Regions from separate parts of the Staphylococcus sp. 231237_7MaSpsaltlick genome, predicted to be linked through region 3. Evidence: riboswitches for the same ligand, from Rfam matches in the RefSeq annotation. Region 3 holds a riboswitch; each other region holds the start of a gene.
What was found. Region 3 has a riboswitch for S-adenosylmethionine ahead of ACF91D_RS09950 (MetQ/NlpA family ABC transporter substrate-binding protein). Riboswitches for the same ligand answer to the same signal wherever they lie in the genome.
Positions count from the first base shown of each region.

Region 1: it holds a riboswitch for S-adenosylmethionine, as region 3 does, so the genes downstream of both, metK (methionine adenosyltransferase) here and ACF91D_RS09950 (MetQ/NlpA family ABC transporter substrate-binding protein) in region 3, are expected to answer to the same signal.
Region 2: it holds a riboswitch for S-adenosylmethionine, as region 3 does, so the genes downstream of both, ACF91D_RS12745 (methionine ABC transporter ATP-binding protein) here and ACF91D_RS09950 (MetQ/NlpA family ABC transporter substrate-binding protein) in region 3, are expected to answer to the same signal.
Region 4: it holds a riboswitch for S-adenosylmethionine, as region 3 does, so the genes downstream of both, metX (homoserine O-acetyltransferase MetX) here and ACF91D_RS09950 (MetQ/NlpA family ABC transporter substrate-binding protein) in region 3, are expected to answer to the same signal.

Region 1 is NZ_JBICNX010000029.1:1,009-6,871, forward strand. It holds gene ACF91D_RS26455 (aldo/keto reductase) at 1-825, opposite strand, end outside; gene ACF91D_RS26460 (NERD domain-containing protein) at 1,305-2,213, opposite strand; gene metK (methionine adenosyltransferase) at 2,305-3,501, opposite strand; SAM riboswitch class I at 3,611-3,723, opposite strand; gene pckA (phosphoenolpyruvate carboxykinase (ATP)) at 3,889-5,478, shown strand; gene ACF91D_RS26475 (alpha/beta hydrolase family protein) at 5,595-5,863, opposite strand, start outside.
Region 2 is NZ_JBICNX010000005.1:401,225-407,087, reverse strand. It holds gene ACF91D_RS12750 (methionine ABC transporter permease) at 1-508, opposite strand, end outside; gene ACF91D_RS12745 (methionine ABC transporter ATP-binding protein) at 501-1,526, opposite strand; SAM riboswitch class I at 1,612-1,717, opposite strand; gene ACF91D_RS12740 (thioredoxin family protein) at 1,772-2,071, opposite strand; gene ACF91D_RS12735 (toprim domain-containing protein) at 2,068-2,460, opposite strand; gene gcvH (glycine cleavage system protein GcvH) at 2,695-3,075, opposite strand; gene ACF91D_RS12725 (arsenate reductase family protein) at 3,251-3,607, opposite strand; gene ACF91D_RS12720 (thioredoxin family protein) at 3,749-4,069, shown strand; gene ACF91D_RS12715 (nitroreductase family protein) at 4,570-5,109, opposite strand; gene aroD (type I 3-dehydroquinate dehydratase) at 5,176-5,863, opposite strand, start outside.
Region 3 is NZ_JBICNX010000004.1:327,727-333,589, reverse strand. It holds gene ACF91D_RS09955 (BglG family transcription antiterminator) at 1-804, opposite strand, end outside; gene ACF91D_RS09950 (MetQ/NlpA family ABC transporter substrate-binding protein) at 1,003-1,821, opposite strand; SAM riboswitch class I at 1,886-1,990, opposite strand; gene ACF91D_RS09945 (CPBP family intramembrane glutamic endopeptidase) at 2,157-2,915, opposite strand; gene panE (2-dehydropantoate 2-reductase) at 3,082-3,999, shown strand; gene galU (UTP--glucose-1-phosphate uridylyltransferase GalU) at 4,217-5,080, opposite strand; gene ACF91D_RS09930 (glycosyltransferase) at 5,193-5,863, opposite strand, start outside.
Region 4 is NZ_JBICNX010000006.1:326,643-332,505, forward strand. It holds gene ACF91D_RS14310 (AzlC family ABC transporter permease) at 256-951, shown strand; gene ACF91D_RS14315 (AzlD domain-containing protein) at 948-1,277, shown strand; SAM riboswitch class I at 1,372-1,477, shown strand; gene metX (homoserine O-acetyltransferase MetX) at 1,540-2,508, shown strand; gene ACF91D_RS14325 (DUF2232 domain-containing protein) at 2,847-3,773, shown strand; gene ACF91D_RS14330 (DHH family phosphoesterase) at 3,788-5,755, shown strand; gene rplI (50S ribosomal protein L9) at 5,752-5,863, shown strand, end outside.

The sequences.
Region 1 (5,863 bases), on a different contig from region 3:
AAATTCTAATGGATTTGGTCCAATACGTTTATCTTCATTTAACTGGTCTAATTTTTCAATTTGCTCTGCAGTCAATTTAAAGTCAAAGACATTTAAGTTTTCTTCAATTCTAGATGGCGTCACAGATTTTGGTATAACAACGACACCATGGTCTATATTCCATCTAATAACTACTTGAGCTGGCGTTTTACCAATTTCTGTGGCAACTTGTTGCACTGTCTCATCTTCTAAGATTTGTGCATTCATTAATGGTGACCATGACTCAGCATGGATATTTTGAACTTCTAGATAGTTTCTTAATTTTTGTTGCACTAAGTATGGGTGAAATTCAACTTGATTAATCACTGGTTTAATTGAAACTTGAGCTAATAGTGCATCCAAATGACTTGGTTCAAAGTTACTAACACCGATATTTTTAACTTTATTATCTTTATATAAATCTTCCATACCTTGCCATGTATCAATCATTAACGCTTCATCAGTACCTGGCCAATGCATAAGATACAAATCTAAATAGTCTAATCCTAATTTTTTTAAACTTGTTGCATAAGCATCTGCAACATTGTCTCTACCATAATCTGCTAACCATAATTTCGAAGTAATAAACAGTTCACTACGGTCAATACCAGTAGATTCTAACGCTTCAGCAATACCTTCGCCAACTTTTTCTTCATTTTCATAAATCATAGCTGTATCAATATGGCGATATCCACTCTCTATAGCATGTTTTACTGCTTCTTTACATTGATCGCTATTATCTACTCTAAATGTACCTAATCCTAGTATCGGCATTTCATTGCCATTGTAAAACGTAATATTTTCCAATGTTCATATCCCCTTTTTCACTTTACTTATCTTACATGATATACAATTTCGTAAGTCATATAAATCAAAAAGCTTCATAACCAAATAAATTAGCTATTTATTACGTTAATCACTAATATGTATTGCACATATTTACTACTTCCAAACTTTAATTTATCATGTTTTCTCAGTTCGCTTTCCTAGCATGTCATCTCACCATTGGTCTTTACCTACCATTGTTCACTTAGGCGTCTCGCCAGATACTCCACATGATGATGTATTTTTAAATCAACACCTTCAAATTAAATTTATCTACACTACAATTAATTACACGGAAATTATTATTTTCCGTTATCTACAAATAATACGCACCAAATTTAAATATAAAAAAGAGAGCTAATCAGCGATGGATTAGCTCTCTTTTATTTGAGAATGGGTAATTTAAATCCCATCCTCTCTATTCATTTCAAAAAATTGATTACGTTACTTTAGCAATGATATTAATTAAAAGATTCGATTTCATCCATAATGCGTTGTAAATCTTCGACAGTGTATTGAATACGACCATGGAAGACAAACTTATTAAAGAATTCATCCAATTGTTCTGGACCAACAAGCACTTTAGAATTTGAACTTTGTGCATAGTTTGTGATTGTAACAGCACCTTCATTCTTCGGATTAAAGTACAAGATAGTCGTCGGTGTGAATTTCAAGTTCAATTCTGTTTGAATATCGCCTGCTAACTTTTCAATATCATTAATATGCTCAGTATAATTAACAAAATTCAATGATTTCTTATCATCATTTTGATCTAATACTAATGTTTGAGCCTTTTGCTTATCAAGATCTAATGTATCAAAGACTTGCTCAATCATTGGTTGATCTTTGAATTGATTAGAACTGATGCCATTATAGACATGACCTTTTAACAATTGGGAATCAATTATATATAACCCTGTACGTGTTAATACTAAATGACTGATATGTTGCACATCACTAAATTCATTTCGTGGTAAAAAGATATTTGCCATAATATGCATATCTTCAGGTCTAATTCGCTTTTCATTTACTAAGCGTTCCCGAATACCAATCAATCTCATATCTGTTACGTACTCACTATGATTTTTTGAGAAAAGTTTCAGTGCATCAATTTCTCTATCTTTAGTATTGACTGTCGCATCATATTCTTCTTTTTGTTTTGTAACAGTCTTTTTATTTTCGATTCTTTCTTTTTCTAATTCTTCTTCGTGTGTTTCTTTTAACTTTTGTTCTTTAGATTGATATTGCTCTTCAATCTTTTTCTGTGCTTTCTTCTTACTGTTTAAAGCAGCAATAAATAAAATCAAACAAATAATTGCTACGATAATTGCCACGATTAAACCAATTTCTAAAGGTCCCAATGAGTTCATAACAATAACGCTCCTTTATGTGATCAGTAACTTTATTATAATGGAAATCATCTGTTTATTCGAGTGTAAACTCTACACTTAAGGCAATTTATTATGCTTGTACAGAATCTTTCAATAAGTTGACTTTATCAAGTTTCTCCCATGGTAACAACACATCCGTACGACCAAAATGACCATATGCTGCAGTTTGTTTATAAATAGGATGTTTTAAATCTAACATTTTTATAATTCCTGCCGGTCTTAAATCAAAGTGAGTTCTAACCGCTTCAACTAACACACTTTCATTCACTTTGCCTGTACCAAATGTATCGATTGATATAGAAACTGGCTCTGCAACACCAATTGCGTAAGCAAGTTGCACTTCACATTTATCAGCTAAGCCTGCTGCAACAATGTTCTTAGCTACATAACGTGCTGCATATGCTGCTGAACGGTCAACTTTTGTAGGATCCTTACCACTAAAGCATCCACCACCATGGCGTGCATATCCGCCATACGTATCTACAATAATCTTACGACCTGTTAAGCCCGCATCTCCTTGAGGTCCACCAATTACAAATCGACCAGTAGGATTGATGTAGAATTTTGTTTGTTCATCTAGTAAATCTTTTTGAACTGTTGGATAAATAACGTGCTCTTTAATATCATTTTGAATTTGTTCTAATTCAATATCTTCAGCATGTTGCGTAGAAACTACAATTGTGTCAATACGGCTTGGTTTATCATGTTCATCATATTCAACAGTTACTTGCACTTTACCATCTGGGCGAAGATAGTCTAATATGCCATCTTTCCTTACATCTGATAAACGTTTAGATAATTGATGAGATAAGAAAATTGGCAATGGCATATAAGTATCTGTTTCATTTGTTGCATAGCCGAACATTAAGCCTTGGTCTCCGGCACCTGTAGCCTCTATTTCAGCCTCAGATAAATCATCGCGATATTCTAATGCAGTATCCACACCTTGAGCGATGTCAGGTGATTGTTCGTCTATCGCTGTTAATACTGCCATTGTTTGACTATCATAACCAAATTTAGCACGCGTATAGCCAATCTCTTTAATTGTCTCTCTTACTACCTTAGGAATATCAACATAAGTAGTTGTTGATATTTCACCTGAAATTAACGCCATACCAGTCGTAACTGTCGTTTCACAAGCTACTCGTGCATTTGGGTCATCCTTTAATATTTCATCTAAAATCGCATCTGAAACTTGGTCGGCAATTTTATCTGGATGTCCTTCTGTTACAGATTCTGATGTGAATAATCTTCTATTGTAAGTCATAATTTGCTCCTTTAGTTTTAAATTACGAATATTCTCTATACTGTGAGCTCATTAAAAAAGGGCCCTTTCACTATATTAAATAGAGAGAAGGCCCTAATACGTCCATTCGCTCTTATCGTTCAGACGGTATTTGTCTGCAAACGGTTTGGCACCTTTCTTCGTATTAAGAAGAGGTTGCTGGGCTTCATTGGGTCCATGTCCCTCCGCCTCTCAGGATAAGAGAATCCGTTAATCACTATAGTACCGAAGTTAAGTAATAATGTCAATTTAACATTTATTAATATAAATTTTAAATTCCCTTTAAAATGATGTGTACTAATAAATCATATGTGTTATACTTTTTAATTGTAAAGGCTTACAATACAAATAACTTTGGAGGGATTGAGTATGGCTGTAGATACATACACATACACTAATAAAATCGAAAACATTTTGGGCAAAACGTCATCATTATTCCAACTTTCTACAACACAATTGTATAACAAGATTTTAAATAATGGTGAGGGTGAATTAACAGAACTTGGAGCAATTAATGCAAAGACTGGTAAATATACTGGACGTTCACCTAAAGACAAATTCATCGTGACAGAACCATCTTATAGAGATTCTATCGATTGGGGCAATATCAACCAACCTATCGAAGAGGAAACATTTTTAAAATTATATGACAAAGTTCTTGAATACCTAGATCAAAAGGACGAACTTTATGTCTTTAATGGTTATGCAGGTAGTGACGAAGAATCACAGTTAAAGTTAACAGTAATCAATGAACTTGCTTGGCATAATTTATTCGCCCAAAACATGTTTATACGTCCAAAATCTAAAGAAGAAGCACAAGAAATTAAAGCTAATTTCACAATCGTGTCAGCGCCACATTTTAAAGCTAATCCAGAAGTAGATGGTACAAATTCTGAAACATTTATCATTACTTCATTTAAACACAAAGTTATTTTAATCGGTGGTACTGAATATGCAGGTGAAATGAAGAAAGGTATTTTCTCTGTAATGAATTACCTGTTGCCGAAAGATAATATTATGAGTATGCATTGCTCTGCTAACGTCGGCGAAAAAGGCGATGTTGCACTATTCTTCGGTCTTTCAGGAACAGGTAAAACAACGTTATCCGCAGATCCTACACGTAAATTAATTGGTGATGATGAGCACGGATGGAATGACAATGGAATCTTCAATATTGAAGGTGGTTGTTATGCAAAAGCAATTAACCTTTCATATAAAAAGGAACCACAAATTTACGACGCTATCCAGTATGGAACAATTTTAGAAAACGTTGTCGTTGATGAAGACGGTGATGTAGATTTCGATGATAATAAATACACAGAGAATACACGTGCTGCATACCCTATCAATCATATTGATAACATTGTAACACCATCAAAAGCTGCACATCCTAATACAATTATTTTCCTAACTGCAGATGCATTTGGTGTATTACCTCCAATTTCCAAATTATCTAAAGATCAAGCAATGTATCATTTCTTAAGTGGTTTCACTGCTAAATTAGCAGGTACTGAACGTGGCGTTACAGAACCTGAACCATCATTCTCAACATGCTTCGGCTCACCTTTCTTGCCATTAAATGCAAAGGTATATGCAGATTTACTAGGAGACCTAATCGATAAACATGATGTTGATGTCTATCTCGTGAACACTGGTTGGACTGGTGGTAAATATGGTGTTGGTAGAAGAATCAGCTTAAACTATACTAGACAAATGGTAAACCAAGCCATTACCGGTAAACTTAAAGATGCTGAATACATTAAAGATGATATGTTCGGATTAAATATTCCAATTCATGTCGAAGATGTACCTCAAACATTATTAAATCCAATTAACGCTTGGAGCAAATCAGATGAGTACAAAGCGCAAGCTCAAGATTTAATCGACCGCTTCAAACGTAATTTTGAAAAGTTTGGTGAAGAAGTATCTGACCTAGCAAAAAATGGTGGATTTAAATAATACCAAAAAAGACCGTGTGCCTAACACACGGTCTTTTTTATATTAATTAACAAAAATATATATTTTTTTAAACATTCAGGCTATTATATTCCAACTCATTGTAGAAGACGCTTATATTACATGTAGTGTTGCTGAATACAATCATTTTCAACATCCGTCATCCACTGCTTAACAGCGTTTAATGCATATTTAATTGCAGGAGGTCTTGGTACATGACCTTCATCCATTTGATAAAATGTACGAAATGTCACGTTTCTTTCAGACAATTTACATTCTAAATGATATGCTTGATGTATACCTACTTGTTTATCCTTGCCACCATGCACAATGAAGATGGGCGGACACTCTGAGTTTATTGATGTCAATGCATCTCGCTTAGCATAAG
Region 2 (5,863 bases), on a different contig from region 3:
CAATCGCTGTAACAGTAATACCTGAAATTAACGCTGGCATCGCTTCAGGTAAAAGTACTTTTTTGACTACAGTCCAAGTAGTAGCACCCATTGACCAAGCCGCTTCAATAACACCTTTATCAATCTCTTTAAATGCAATTTCTACAAGTCTAGCATAGAATGGCGCCGCACTAATGATTAAAGCTGGTAATGCTCCAGTTGGACCACTAATCGTGCCTAAGACTAAACTTGTAAATGGAATTAATAAAAGTATTAAAATAATAAATGGTATCGCTCTAAACAAGTTAACTATAAATGAAACAACGCTATAGAAAACTCTTGCTATAGGTGATTTACTTTTAGCTGATAAAAATAGTAATACACCTAATATTAAACCTAATACAAACGCAAAAATTGTCGAAATTACTGTCATATAAATTGTTTCGTATGTCGCTAACCAAACTTCGTCCCAGCTGACGTTTGGCATTGTAAACATCTCGCGGAGGATGTCACTCAATGAATTACCCATGTCTTAACACCTCCACTGATACATGTTGCGCTTCTAAATCATTTTTGAACTTTTCGAATTTTTCTGAATTTACCTCGCCCAATTGAATTACTAAGAATCCAAGTGAACCGTCTTTTGTATGTTTAATATTAGCTTCTAATATATTCACATCAATATTATGTGTTTTCGTTATGTATGACACTAGTGGTTGCGTGGCATTATTCCCTGTGAAATTCAAACGTACAACATAATCATCTTCATTAAGCGATACTAAGTCACTAATAGATTCATCGAAATCATCATTTAAATCATCTTTGACAAAGCGTTTTGTAACGGCATGTTGTGGATTTTCAAAGACAGTGGATACTTGACCCTGTTCAATCACACGACCGTTTTCCATAACAGCTACTTCATCGCATATACGTCTAATGACATGCATTTCGTGCGTGATAATCACTATTGTCAAATTTCTTTCTTCTTTAATTTTCAATAATAACTCTAAAATTTCATCTGTTGTTTGTGGATCCAAAGCACTTGTCGCTTCATCACAAAGTAATACAGTTGGTTCGTTTGCTAACGCACGTGCAATACCTACACGTTGCTTTTGACCACCTGACAGCTCTGAAGGATATGCACTTTCTCTACCTTTTAGTCCAACAAGTTCTACTAATTCTTTTGCTCGTTGTTTTGCTTCACGGCGAGGTACCCCGGCTATTTCCAATGGAAATGTAATATTATTTAATACAGTACGCGACCATAGTAAATTAAAATGTTGAAATATCATGCTCACTTTTTGACGCTTTTTTCTTAATTGTGATTTTGATAGCTTACCAATTGTATCTCCATCGATAATGACGTCTCCTGAAGTCGGTTGTTCGAGGTTATTTAAAAGTCTAATTAAAGTACTTTTCCCCGCACCTGAAAAACCAACTACTCCAAAAATCGAGCCTGATTGAATACTTAAATCAACATGATCTACAGCCAGTACGTCCTGTTTTTTCGTTTTGTACTTTTTGACTATTTGATTTAACTCAATCATAGTGTTTCCTCCTTGTGTTGCTATTCCTTCAATTAAAAAATGCTTCCTCTATGTTCACCGAAGTATAGAGAAAGCAAAATTGCTTCTCTCATCTTCTAAAGTTTTAAAACTTTATGTGAATTGGCACCATTTCTTTTAAAGACGGTTGCCGGGCTTCATAGGGCACATCCCTCCACCTCTCGTGATAAGAGTTTCATTATTTAATTATTTTTAATCCTACCATTGCACTAATGTTTCGTCAATAACTATTTTAAATTTTCTAACAAATAAGGCACCGATTGAAACGCATAGATTCTTTTTTGCTCTTCACCTTTTGACATTACTAATAAAACTGGTACAGATTGAATTTCATACGATTGGCTAAAATCGGGATGAAAGTTTAAGTCCATTTTTATTGTAGGTAATTTCAAAATATCATTCGCAATATCTAGCATACGTTCAGAAATCTTACATGTCCCACATGTTGGCGTATAACCAAATATAAGATACTTATCTTCGTTTATATATTTATTGACGTCAACGCGTTGTTCACTTGTTACATTCATGTTAATAAACTTACCCTTTCAGCTATATAATCCAATCTTGCTTTCGCTACTTTGTCCTCATCCTTTACTATAAAACCATGTTTTTCCAATACTCTAGATAAATATGGTCTAGGACAACGAGCAACTTCACAAAATTTTTTATCTACTCTTATATGTCTACTCTCACTTAAATAGCGTTTGAACCATTTTCGTATTCTTTCACCTTCATCATCAGAATCTACAAGAATATATACTTGCTTGTCATATAAAGTATCGATCATTTCATCTAATTTATCTACACCCATCGTACCATTCGTGCAGATAATTTCTATCGGTTGATCAATTACCTGTTTGACTCGTTTCTTGTCTGACTTTCCTTCGACAACAATTACTTGGTTCAGTATCGTCATGACATCCACCCTCTAAATGTTGATAGTAAATCTTTCTACTTAGTTCTTCACAATCCGTGGTGACAATAAACATAATTTACATAGTTAAAACATTTCTTATTATTACAACCATAATTTATCATTTTTTAAAATTAAGATGAACTTGTTAGGCTTATATAATTCCTAAGTTTTCAATAATCTACAGTGCTATAAGAAAAACTCCAAGATAATTATATCATGGAGTTCAATGTTATATTATTCGCCAATCATTTCTGAATATTGCTCAGCAGTTAATAATTCATCTAATTGACTTTCATCACTTAGTTCAACTTTAACCATCCAAGCTTTTTCGTATGGTGATTCATTTACGAATTCTGGGCTATCTTCTAACTCGTCGTTAGATTCAACTACTTTACCTGATACAGGCGCGTATAGTTCTGAAACTGTTTTTACGGATTCAACACTACCAAAAGTGTCGCCTTCATTAATTTCGTCATCAACTTCTGGTAATTCAACGAATACGATGTCGCCAAGTTCACCTTGAGCGTATTCAGTGATACCAATAGTTACTGTATTACCTTCAACTTTTACCCATTCATGTTCTTTAGAATATTTTAATTCACTCGGTACTGCCACGAGAATCCCCTCCTAAATGATTTTACATATTAATGATGCCATATGCATACCATACAATCAACTATTTCTTGACATATTAATATTTTTATAATGTTTTCACAGCAATAGTTGAAGCGTTTACATATATTATTTATATTTACAACTTACAGAGATTACTTTTTTTATAAAAAAGGAATTAAGATAACCATGTTGCTTTATATTGGTCTTCTTTAAAACCTACTGTAACTTTGTCTCCAGAAATAGCTAATGGTCTTTTGACCAACATACCATTTGTTGATAATAAATCTAACTTTTCATCATCAGTAAGATCACTCATTTTGTCTTTAAGACCTAATTCACGATATTTAGCACCGTGCGTATTAAAAAGTTTATTTATATCGATATCTGTAGCCTCTAAAATTTCTTTAAACTCGTTTTTAGTGGGCGTATGCTGCACTATATCGATTGGTTCAAAGCTCACACCGTAGTCTTGTAAAAACTTAGCTGCTTTTTTACAAGTAGTACAATTAGGATATTGGTAAAATTTTATCATTATTCTGTACCTCCTATAACTAGTTAACATTAATATATCAAATTTATTGCTAAAACGCTCTAATTAATAAGCTGATTTTTTTTATAACTTTAAAATGTCCGTTATAATAAGCTTAATTATATTTTTAAAAAGGAGAAATTTATGAAACCTATTAATACAAATGAAGCATTTAAAGAAACTGTACAAAGTAGTAATCCAGTTATTGTGAAATTCGAAGCTGGCTGGTGTCCTGACTGTAAAGCAATGGATATGTGGATTGACCCTATCCAAGAAAAATACAATGATTACGATTGGTTTACAGTTAATCGTGATGAGCTTGAAGACGTTGCAGCTGACAACGACGTGATGGGTATACCAAGCTTATTAGTATTTAAAAATGGAGAAAAATTAGCTCACTTACACTCAGCTAATGCAAAATCACCAGAACAAGTAGAATCATTTTTAGCTGAAACATTTAAATAATTGAGATTTTTTATCTCATTTTAAGTGGCTGGGGCAAATTAAATGTCCAGCCTTAATCTTTGTAATAGCAGTATTTTTTAAAGAGCCACTTCTTTAAAGAGCCACTTCTCAATTTATTGAGTTAGTGGCTCTTATGCATGAGCTTTAGCTCATGCAATCAGTTTTGAGTTAGTGGCTCTTACACCTGAGCCCATACACATGTGTTTCACTTTTGAAAGTTAGTGGTTCTTATGCATGAGCACCAGCTCTTGTAACCAGTTTTAAATTAGTGGGACCTTATAATAACCTTAGACTTAAGTAGGCCTTTTGTCCCTCTCAACCCTACTCGCCCTTACTAACAGGCCGTCGAAATCTTTTTAAATGAATTAGATTTTTGTCTCACTCTCTCATTTTTTATATAAACATTATTTTTAAATTTTGAGTGAATAGCTATAACAATTGGGAGTGGGATAAGAATCTAACGCAAAATTTGATTCTTATCTCACTCCCTAAAATTTGCTTTAAAACTTTTCTATTACCTGCTCCGCATGACGTTTTCTATGTGGCATCTCATCTTGTAAATCTGTAAGATATAAGAAACCTACAAGTTGTTCATCATCCTTTACATTAAATATTGATCTTATTTCAGGCGTAAATATATATGTCGGTGATTTCCAACATGTGCCAATACCAGCTTCATACAACAATAACATTAGGTTTTGTGCGAAAGCGCCAAATGCCATGTTATTCTCTAAATCTTCTCGTTGTCTCGGATCCCTTTTTAGAATTAAGGCAAGCATGCCACCAAGATTCGTAACGGTATTATAATGATTTTCTTGTTTTTTATCTAAATTAGGAAAGGCAACTTCTGAGAGTTGTTTACTCATCGGACCTAAACGATCTTTAGCGATATGAACCACTCTCCAAGGCTCTCTCATACCATGATTGGGCGCGTCTGTCGCTTGCTGTATTGCTTGATATAATGCGTTATCATCTATCGTCATGTCTCTTTTAAAAACCTTAATACTTCTACGATGTGCAATTGCATCTTGTAGTTCCATTGATTATCGCCCTTTCGTTAATGATAATTATTTTCAATTATAAATCAGGCGACCACTATTTTCAAACTACTCGTATAATTTAATTTGTTCTTTTAATTTTTCAACATGAATTTGACCAGGCGCTTTAGGTGCATCTAAACAACCGTATGAAACTGAACCTCCGAACAATCCCTGAGCAGTTCTTGAAATTAACCCTAACTTAGACATCGCTATACCAACAACGTTTTGTGAAACCGTGTCTACTGTCTCAGACATTGCATTTAATAAGTTTAAGACATCTTGTTTATCATGAGGCATAACAGCTACTTTTAAATAATCTGGCTCAAGCTGATGCATTTTATAATATAAACGTTTTAAAATTTCCAATTTAGGTGTCTTTTTGAAATTATGTTGTGATAAGACAACTTCTAGATTTTCACGATGCGCTAAATCTATTACTGTATGATATTTTTCTATTGGCATAGCTTCTTCATATTCAATATCTATCATATCGATGTAGTTTAATGGAATTATCCTCTTTAGCACGTTTAAGTATGCGTCGTTTTCTAGTAGACCTTCTCCACCTTGTGTCTTCGTTCGATAGGTTACTAATAATTTTTTATTTAAGTTTAAATTGTAGATATCTTCAGCAATTTTCGCCAGATATGTTTCATCAAAAACTGACCATTGATCTATTCTTAGTTCTATAATATCTATAGATGATTGATATTGTTTCAAATCTTCAATTGTAGTTTGTAGTAATTCATGTTCAGGT
Region 3 (5,863 bases):
TTCAAAATAATCACTAATAAAGAAAGAAAAAAGTTTTATTGTATCTCTATTCAAATCATATCCTAGTCTATTATTAATTTCTGTAATACATTGATTAGCAATTTCAAATGACTTTGGCTTTATATCCCATGCTTTATAACTAATATTTTGTCTTTTATAAATAATGATTAAATGAATAATTAACTGTTTGAGTTGTATTTGTGTAGCTTGAATATGGTTATATATCAAGACACGTTTAATAATTTGTGTTATTTGTTCTAAATGCACTTTAGGAATATCAGCTAATATTATATCTTCAATCGATTTATTTTTAGATGTTAGTTGACTCAAGTGTAAAATAGCATTTCTAATATTCATCTCATTTCCTTTAATACATACACCTTTATTTCTAACGCTCTCAACTAGAACATCAAATGACTGACACCAATTAGTAAATCTTTGTAAATAATCTAAAAATTCATTTTTAGTTATCTTCAAGTCAGCAATCAGACGTTCTGTCGTCGTAGGATCGTGTTGCATTAACAACCGATAACCTAAATTCATTAATATTTCACTGTCCTTATTGGCATAGTCATTGATATAATGTTCAATCGTTTCAATATGATACTGCTCTAAATTCAATCTAAAGCCACGACCCTTTACACTAGTGATTACTGGATCGCTAAACAATGTATTAATATACTTTATGTCCGACCGCACAGTTCTATTAGAAACACTTAATATAGCTGCAATATCATCTGCACTTTTGTAATTTTCAGATCCCTGTATAAACAGACGCATGATCTTAATATGTCGTTCTATCATATATACACCTCATTTCATCAAGGCTTTTGTTTATATTATAGTTAATATCAGCAATTATATTGTAGGTCTATTTGACATTAAGAGCAAGTTACAATAAAACATTATTTTATATAATAAAAAAGCACTACTTATAATTTTTACAAGTAGTACCTTTTTACAATACGCATATATTCAAATCAAAATATGTTTTTTAAATAGTTATTTTTCATAAGGTATGACATCTTGTCCATATTTCTTTTCAATAAATGACTTCATATCTTTAGATTGTAATACCTTTAATAATTCTTGATACTTTTTATCATCTTTATGCCCTTTTTGAACTGCTATTATATTTGCAAAAGGTGATGATTTTCCTTCAACTGCAATTGCATCTTTATGTGGTGTTAGTCCATTATCAATTGCATAATTCGAATTCATAATAACCGCTGCGCCTTCTTTACTCTTGTATGTCTTAGGTAAAAATTCAGCACCTTGTTTATTATTAAACTTAAGTTGTTTTTTATTCTCAACTATATCATCAAACTTAGCATCCTCGATTTTGACACCTTTTTTAATTTTAATTAATCCTTTATCAACAAAGAATGATAAGAATCGACCTTCTTCTGCAGGATTATTCGATACATAAATTGTAGATCCTTTTGGAATATCTTTAATATTTTTATACTTTTGACTATAAACACCCATTGGCGTAGTGAATACCTTACCCACTTCTTCTATATTATAATTATGATCTTTTCTTTCTGCTTTAAGATAAGGTACATGTTGGAAAAAGTTTGCATCTACATCACCTTTATCTAATAATTTATTCGGTACTTTATAATCATTTACTGTTTTTATTTTTAAATCGTAGCCCTTTTTTGCCATTGCTTTTTTTGCGTGTTCTAATACCTCTCCGTGCGGCGCAGGTGATGCGGCAATAGTTATTTTTTTATTTGCTGCATCACTATTTGATTTGCCACAAGCAGCTAAAATACCAATTAAACTCAATAACAGAATTGCATATGTAAATTTTTTCATATCATCTCTCCTTATTATTCATATAAAAAATGCCTTCTCTAAATAAAGAGAAGGCATTCTGCTTCTCTCATCTTCGAAAGTTAAATACTTTCTGTGAATTAGCACCATTTCGTATTACGACGGTTGCTGGGTTTCATCGGGCACATCCCTCCACCACTCTTGATAAGAGTTATAACTATGTATTTGAATTTATTTAATCCTAGCATTTTGGTCATGTTTAGTCAATCTAATTTTTAGAATTTTCTGTATGCTTCGATTTCATATGCTTTATATTAACTTTTTGTTCCATGTGAAACAGCTTAATCCTATAGCTTTATAGCATGTTTCTATACTGTTCATCCCATAAATACCATAGCACAATATGCTATTAAATTATTTAATGCATGTAACGCTATCGCAACAGACAACTTTCGTCCTGATTTTAAATAAACATACGCGAGACCGATAGCAATAATTAAATACATCACAATTTCTAAAGGTGATTTCGCTTCTGTGACATGTAGTGAAGCAAAGATGATAACTGAAATGATAGACATCAACGTAAAGCTGAATTTCTTACCAAGTTCACCAATTAACAAATGCCTAAATAAAAATTCTTCATTAATCGGTGCAATAATCACAATAGAAAAAAATGCTAAAAACGTTGAAAATGGCGTAGCAAACATTTGCTCAATTAATTTATCATTTTCTGTTTCGTCAAATTTCCAAGACTCCGGAGCAAATAAATCTACCAATTCAGGATAAATTGCCTTTAGAATGAATAACACAATAAACGTGAGTATAATTAATTTCCAATACCGCTTCATATGTTTAATGCCTTGTGTCAAGCGGTCCTTAAAGGATCGTCTATAAAATAGTATCCATGTCCCAAATAAAATAATGAAGGCAATCAAATCTACAATTAACTGTATCATATTCAACATGTGATCATTCATTTGAAAAGCCTTATTTTCAGTTCCTAAATATAAAATAAATACAAAAATCGAACAAATTAAGGATAATGCAAATGTACTAACTAAATAGATAATCGGTAAAATAAAATCTAGCCATTTAATATCTTTCCATTTATATGTATATTTTCCTGATATTTTCATTGTATCCCCCTTTCACATTTTAAAATAACATAAAAATTAAATTGTATATATAGTTTTTCAAAATGCTGATCCCTTATAGTTATTGATTTATATGCGTAATTTATGGACGATTGTGGTATACAGTTATTAAATCCATAATACATATTTATAGGGGAGTTGTGTTTATATGCGAATTCTAGTCCTAGGTGCTGGTGGTATTGGCGGATATTTCGGTGGCCGTTTAGCTGAAAGTGGTCAGGATGTCACTTTTTTAGTTCGTCCAAAACGAAAGTCATACCTAGAAAGAAATGGTTTAGCTATCCATAGTGAAAATGGTGATTTCAACTTCAATCCTAAATTAATTACGCGAGATGATCGTGCCGAAGCATTCGACGTTGTACTACTCTCATCAAAGTCATATCACTTGGAACACGCTATCGAAGATTTACAACCATTTATACATCATAATACAGTCATTATTCCTCTACTTAATGGCATTGCACACATTCCTACATTGCAATCTGAGTTTGGTAAAAATAATATCATGGGAGGTTATTGCGTAATTGAAACCACGCTTGATACTTCTGGCGAGATTGTTCACACAAGTACATTCGACAAATTATTTTTCGGCGAATTAAATGGCGAGGATAGTCAACGTGCCAAACATATTGCGGAGGCTTTCTCAAATTCCAAGGCTCAATTTATCTTGAGCAACAATATCACACAAGGAATGTGGCACAAATATTTAATGATAACCGTATTATCAGGTGTTACAACATTAATGCATGCACCTATAGGCCCAATAAGAGATAGTGTCGGTGGTACTCAATTTATTGAATCATTATATAATGAAGTAGCCACTATTATGCGTGCAGAAGGCGCACCTTTAGATAACCAAATCGTTTCTAAATACATGAAAGCACTCACCCAATTATCCTATCATTTCAAAACTTCAATGCAGCGTGATATGGAAAAAGGTCTAAATATTGAAGCCGATCATTTACAAGGTCATTTGCTTAAATTAGCTGACCAACATCAAATTCAAGCACCACTATTAACAACAATTTATCAAAATCATAAAGTCTATAAAGAAATGTTGCAATAAATATATTGATAAATAGCAGTTGATGATTTTTGCGAAACTTAAATATATGCATGATTTCACACAAATCATCGTATTCTTTTGCACTTTAAAATATTATAAACAGTCATTAAAAAACGTCAATTTCTGCAGCTTTAGTTAGAAATTGACGTTCTTTTTTTACTAATTACATTGATTGATATGCCACATTACTAGCAGCAATTTATTTTATAAACCCAAATTATAAATCTAATGATTGAATATATGCTTTAACATCTTGAGACATTTCTTCATTATTTAAAGCAAATTGTATTGTTGTTTTAACAAAGCCTAGTTTTTCACCAACATCGTATCGTTCACCGTTAAAGTCAAATGCATAAACCTTATCATCTTTGTTTAATCGCTCAATCGCATCGGTCAATTGAATTTCGCCACCTGCACCAATTTCTTGTTTCTCTAGATAATCGAATATTTGTGGTGTTAATACATAACGCCCCATAATTGCTAAGTTTGAAGGCGCTGTTCCTGGTTCTGGTTTTTCTACAAATTTATTCACACTAAATAAACCTTCATTTGATTCAGCAGGATCGACAATACCATATCTATGCGTCTCATTTTCATTGACCTGTTGCACACCGATTATTGATTTTCCTGTATCATCATATTGATTCATTAATTGTTTAATTGCTGGTACTTCTGACTGAACAATATCGTCACCTAGTAATACAGCAAACGGTTCATTCCCGATAAATTGTTTTGCTGACCAAATTGCATGTCCTAAACCTTTTTGTTCCTTTTGTCTTACATAAAACATATTAGCCAAATTACTAGAATGTTGAACTTCATCTAGTAAGTCTTGCTTTCCTTTTTCTTCTAAAATCATTTCTAATTCCTTTTGATTATCGAAATGATCTTCAATAGCTCTTTTATGTTTACCTGTAACGATAATAATATCTTCAATACCTGCCGCTACAGCCTCTTCTACTATGTATTGAATCGTTGGTTTATCAAGGATTGGCAACATTTCTTTTGGCATTGCTTTCGTAGCAGGTAAGAATCTTGTCCCTAATCCTGCTGCTGGTATAATCGCTTTTTTTATTTTCATTTTTTCTCTCTCCTCCAAAGTGGCAAAAACTATATATTATTTATTCAATTAAGTGCTTATTTCATATAAATTTTTATAATCCTTAAACGGACTAATACTTAAAGTGTTATCACTATTTTATTTTATCAAAAATCTTACTAAATTTAGACTTTTTATGTGCTAATATCTGTAATAAATCCTTATAATTCTCTACAGCTGCTTTATATTTTAATCGCTCATTTGTACGTACATTCGTTAGTGGATATTCAACGATTTGAATCATTTTTTCTGCAAAATCTTCTATATTATTAGGTTCAACCAAGTATCCAGTTTTTCCTTCTTCAATAATTTCTCTAGGTCCATACTTAACATCATATGAAACAACTGGACAGCCTGCATCTATGCTTTCCATAATCGTTAAACCAAATCCTTCATAATTACTTGTTAATAAAGACGCTCTAGAATTGTTAAATTCAAGTAATGGATTATTAGTAAATTCATTAATTTCAACATATTCATTTAATTTATATACATCTATCAAATCTTGTATCATTTGTAATTGACCTGCTTCATCTTTGCCAAACATCACTAGTTTGGTAGTATAGCCCCTCTGTCTAAAACGATGATATGCTTTAATAAGATGATCTAATTGCTTTTGGTGGCCAAATCTTCCAATATAAATGAACCTATCTTGAGGTTGATCTTTGCTATATTTTGGGTTTTTTTGAAGTGTAAAATGAGGTATGACAGCAAATTTTTCATCTTCAATATCATAAACACTTTGAATATCTTGCTTTTGGTGTT
Region 4 (5,863 bases), on a different contig from region 3:
CATAAGAGGGTAGGGGAGGTGTAATGATATAAAAAAGGTTAAAAATCAAACAAATAGTAGGGTTGTTAGACCTATTTCTGCCAGTTGGTCTAAATTAATTCGAGTCTATAAAATAATTTAAAATTGAAGGAATAGCAATGTTTTTAGACGGTGGTTTGTCTTACGTCACACATACCGAAGTCTAAAAGATATGGTTGTTTTTAAATGTTTGTAATAGAATGTGAATATCAAAATACATCAACAAGGGGTGAGATGATGAAAGAACATATCACATTTAAACAAGGCGTTAAAGAATGTATCCCCACTTTGTTAGGCTATGCTGGTGTTGGATTATCATTTGGAATTGTTGCTGTAGCCTCTGGCTTTAGTATTCTTGAAATTATATTATTGTGCTTAGTGATTTACGCTGGTGCTGCTCAATTTATAATTTGCACATTGGTCATCTCAGGGACACCCATAACGGCTATTGTACTTACAGCATTCATAGTTAACTCGAGAATGTTTTTATTAAGCATGACATTAGCTCCGAATTATAAAGATTATGGATTGTTAAATCGGTTAGGGCTTTCTTCGCTTATAACTGATGAGACATTTGGTGTAGCTATCACGCCACATTTAAAAGGTGAGAAGATAAATGATAGATGGCTACACGGTTTAAATATTACAGCGTATTTATTTTGGACAGTGTCATCTGTTGCAGGTGCTATATTTGGCAAATACATACAACATCCGGATGCTTTAGGGTTAGACTTTGCAATCACAGCAATGTTTATCTTTCTAGCGGTATCTCAATTTGAAGCGGTAAAGCGCTCACATATTAGAATTTACTTTGTCTTAATTATCTGTGTTGTAGTTATGATGTTGTTGTTCAGTTTATTTATGCCGTCATACTTAGCGATTATTTTAGCTTCAGTTGTTGCGGCAATGCTTGGGGTGGTGATGGATAAATGACGACTTCTCTACATATGCTTATTATCATTTTGTTGTGTGGGTTAGTTACATGGTTAACAAGGGTTATCCCTTTTATATTAATCACGAAAATACAGTTGTCTGAAAAGGTCGTCAAATGGCTCTCATTTATTCCAATTACACTATTCACGGCATTAATTATAGATGGCGTTATAGAGCAACATGACAATGGGCTTGGCTACACATTAAATTTCCCATTTATTATAACGATGATACCTACAATCTTAATTGCAGTTATCACACGTAGTCTAACCTTTACAATTATTGGGGGCATTTTAATAATGGCACTCTTAAGATGGCTATTTTAAATAATTCATTGATGTAAGAGTTAATATCCGTTAGAATGACAATAATTAGAAAATTATGACATCTTTTATATGAGATGCATATAAATAAAATAAAATCTTATTTCGAGAAGCAGAGGGACTTGGCCCGTTGAAGCTTCAGCAACCGGCTATATAAGATGTAGTACGGTGCTAATACCAACGAGATACTCGAATGATAAGTATAGTTAAACTTCTTACTTATTTTTAGAGTGAGGAGTTTTTTTATTTAAGTAGGAGGTAAAAAATGACAAATTATACGGTTGATACATTAGAATTGGGACCATTTACGACTGAATCTGGTGAAACGATAGCAAATTTGAAGTTACGCTATGAGCATGTGGGTTTTCAAGGGCAACCGCTTGTAGTAGTTTGCCATGCATTAACAGGCAATCATCTGACATATGGTACGAATGAAGATCCTGGATGGTGGCGTGAAATTATTGATGGTGGATACATGCCAATTCATGATTATCAGTTCTTAACATTTAATGTTATTGGTAGTCCATATGGTTCAAGTTCTGCACTCAATGATGTAGATTTTCCTAAACAATTAACGTTGAGAGATATTGTCAAAGCTATTGAACTAGGTATCGAAACACTAGGGTATCGAAAGATTAATATATTAATCGGTGGCTCTTTAGGTGGCATGCAGGCGATGGAACTTTTGTATAACCGTAAATTTGAAGTAGAGAAAGCAGTAATCCTAGCTGCTACTGATCGAACGTCATCTTATAGTCGTGCATTCAATGAAATCGCAAGACAGGCTATTCTGCTTGATAACAAAGAAGGAATGAGTATCGCAAGACAGTTAGGATTCTTAACCTATCGTTCATCAAAAAGTTATGACAAACGTTTCACACCTGATCAAGTAGTTGCGTATCAGAAACACCAAGGCGATAAATTTAAACAACATTTCGCGTCTGAGTGTTACTTAACACTGCTCGACGTCTTAGATAGCCATGATTTAGATAGAGGAAGAGATGACGTGGATGCTGTGTTTGGCTCACTTGATACAAAGGTCATGACAATGGGTTTCACCGATGATTTACTCTACCCAGATGATTTAGTTAAGGCAGTAGGAGAACGCTTTAAATACCATAAACATTTCTTTGTTCCTGATAATGTTGGGCACGATGGTTTCTTGCTTAATTTTAATGATTGGGCACCTAATTTATATCATTTCTTAAACTTATCTAAATTTAAACGTAAATAATATTGAGGTTATTGAATATTTATTGAAATATGGGCAGTGCATAATGACATCTGACTCGTTGTGAGTTGTTATTAGGCATTGCCCTTTTTGATTTTAAAAAAGTTGAAATAATAGATTCGAGAAGTATGGAATTTAGAAGGCAAAAAGCAATGATGGAATAATCATTAATCCATGTAATCAGTAATCTAGTTTGATAGAGACGATTTCTGAATTTGCAGTAAATCAAAGGGGATGTTAAAAGATGTTATCAGATCATTAATTCTTCTATATAAAATGGGTCGGTAAAATTGTGTAAAAGATTTAAATTGGTTAAAATGGTAGTTATAGTCAAAAATAGTATAGGAGTGGCGAACTTGTTTTCAAAAATATATCCTAAAGCAACTATTCTTAGCATAATTGCTTTCATAGTAGTAGCTTTAGCTTTACATATATTACCACCGCTAGGACTGGTACTCGCATTATTTGCTACGATACCAGGTATCATCTTATGGCACAAATCAAACGAGTCGTTTGGCTTAGCAGCGGTTATATCGGTTGTCTTAACAACATTATTAGGTAATATATTTGTGCTAAGTATATTGGTCCTCATTATTTTCTTGAGCTTTATCGTAGGCCAATTGTTAAAAGAACGTACGTCAAAAGAACGTATTTTATATGTTACAACTACATTTATGAGTATCGTTTCACTTATCGCGATTATGTTATTACAGACTTTTGATAAATTACCAAAAGCCTCTGCAATCATCAATCCAGTGAAACAACAAATGCATCAACTTATAACAGAGTCGGCAGTCTCCGGAGATTCTAAAATGATTCTTGAAGAAGGTTTCCGCCAATTTGCAGTACAATTACCGAGTTATATTGTGATTGCAGTTTTTCTACTTATATTGATTAATCTTATTATTACATTTCCAATCTTACGTAAATTCAAAGTTGCTACACCAATCTTCAAACCATTATATGCATGGCAGATGAAACGCTCGATATTAGTCATCTATATTATTGTGCTGTTTTGTGTTATGTTTGCTACCCAATCGGGTACTTTTCAAAGTGTCGTATTAAACTTTGAAATTGTGTTATCATTATGTATGTATATTCAAGGGTTGAGTGTTATTCACTTTTTTGGAAAAGCAAAATCAATGCCGCTTGCACTTACGATTATTTTAATGGTGATTGGGACAATATTAACGCCATTTACACATATCGTGGGACTCATTGGATTGGTAGATTTATGCTTTAACCTGAAAAGCATCATTAAAAAATGATTTGGGGTGGAAAAATGAACCGTCAATCCACTAAAAAAGCGTTGATTTTACCATTTATTATTTTGGCACTCACAGCAATCGCACTCGTTGTTGTTTGGTTTATCTTTAACCAATTAGTCGCAGGAATTGCGACCGTTGTTTTAGTGTTTGTCATCATAGCGACAGCCTGGATGGTAAGACAAGCTTTTCGGAAATTAGACTATTACGTCAATAATCTCAGTGGACATATTTCTGCAGGTAACAACATTGCTATTAAGACGTTACCTATCGGTATGATTATCTTAGATGAAAATGAAAACATAGAGTGGATGAACCAGTTTATGTCGGATCGTTTGAGTCGTAATGTGATTTCGGATCCAGTTAATGAAGTATATCCAAATATTTTAAAGCAATTAGAAAAAACACAAGAAGTAGAAATTGAAGAGAATGAATACCACTATCGTGTGCGTTATTCAGAAAGTGAACATGTATTGTATTTCTTCGATATAACTGAAGAAGTACAGACAAATGATTTATATGAAGAATCTAAACCAATTATCGCGACATTGTTCTTAGATAACTACGATGAAATTACACAGAATATGAATGATACACAGCGTTCTGAAATCAACTCGATGGTAACACGTGTAATCAGTAGATGGGCAGAGGAACATGATGTTTACTTTAAACGTTATAGTTCAGACCAATTTGTCGCTTATTTAAATCAACGTATTTTAAAGGAAATTGAAGATGCTAACTTTAGCATTTTAGGACAGCTCCGTGAGAAGAGTGTGGGTTATCGTGCTCAACTGACATTGAGTATTGGTGTCGGTGAAGGCTCTGAAAATCTTATCGACTTAGGTGAACTATCGCAATCCGGCTTAGATTTAGCACTTGGCCGTGGTGGTGACCAAGTTGCAATTAAAAATATGAACGGTAATGTACGTTTCTACGGTGGTAAGACTGACCCAATGGAAAAACGTACGCGTGTTAGAGCTCGAGTTATCTCACATGCCTTGAAAGATATCTTAATGGAAGGTGACAAAGTCATTATCATGGGTCATACACGACCTGATTTAGATGCAATCGGTGGTGCAATTGGTGTGTCACGCTTTGCAATGATGAATAACTTAGATGCCTACATAGTATTGAATGAATCAGATATCGATCCAACCTTACGACGTGTAATGGAAGCGGTCAATGAAAAGCCTGAACTTAAAGAGCGATTTATTACTTCTGATGAAGCATGGGATATCATGACCTCTAAGACAACGCTTGTTGTAGTCGATACACATAAACCAGAGATGGTACTAGATGAAAACATTCTAAACAAGGCCAATCGTAAAGTGGTTATTGATCACCATAGACGTGGTGAAAGCTTTATCTCTAGCCCGTTACTAGTGTATATGGAACCATATGCAAGTTCTACTGCAGAGTTAGTGACAGAATTATTAGAATATCAACCAACTGAGCAACGTTTAACACGTCTCGAATCGACAATTATGTTTGCCGGTATCATCGTTGACACACGTAACTTTACGTTGCGTACAGGTTCTAGAACCTTTGATGCAGCAAGTTATTTAAGAGCGCATGGTGCGGATACAATTCTGACACAGCATTTCTTGAAAGATGATATCGACACATATATTAATAGAACTGAATTGATTCAAACAGTTAAGTTACAAGACAATGGTGTTGCCATCGCACATGGTTCGGAAGATAAAATTTATCATCCCGTCACGGTTGCACAAGCTGCCGATGAGCTGTTAAGTTTAGATGGCGTAGATGCTTCTTATGTAGTAGCCAAACGTGAAGATGACGTCGTCGGTATGTCTGCCCGTTCTTTAGGTGCAGTTAACGTTCAATTAACGATGGAAGCCTTAGGTGGTGGCGGTCACTTAACAAACGCTGCAACACAAATTAAAGGTGTAACTGTAGAAGAAGCAATCGATCAACTTCAAGAAGCAATAACAGAACAAATGAGTAGGAGTGAGAATACATGAAAGTAATATTCACACAAGACGTTAAAGGTAAAGGTAAAAAAGGCGAAGTTAAAGAAGTACCAGTAGGCTACGCAAATAACTTCTTATTGAAGAAAAATTACGCAATTG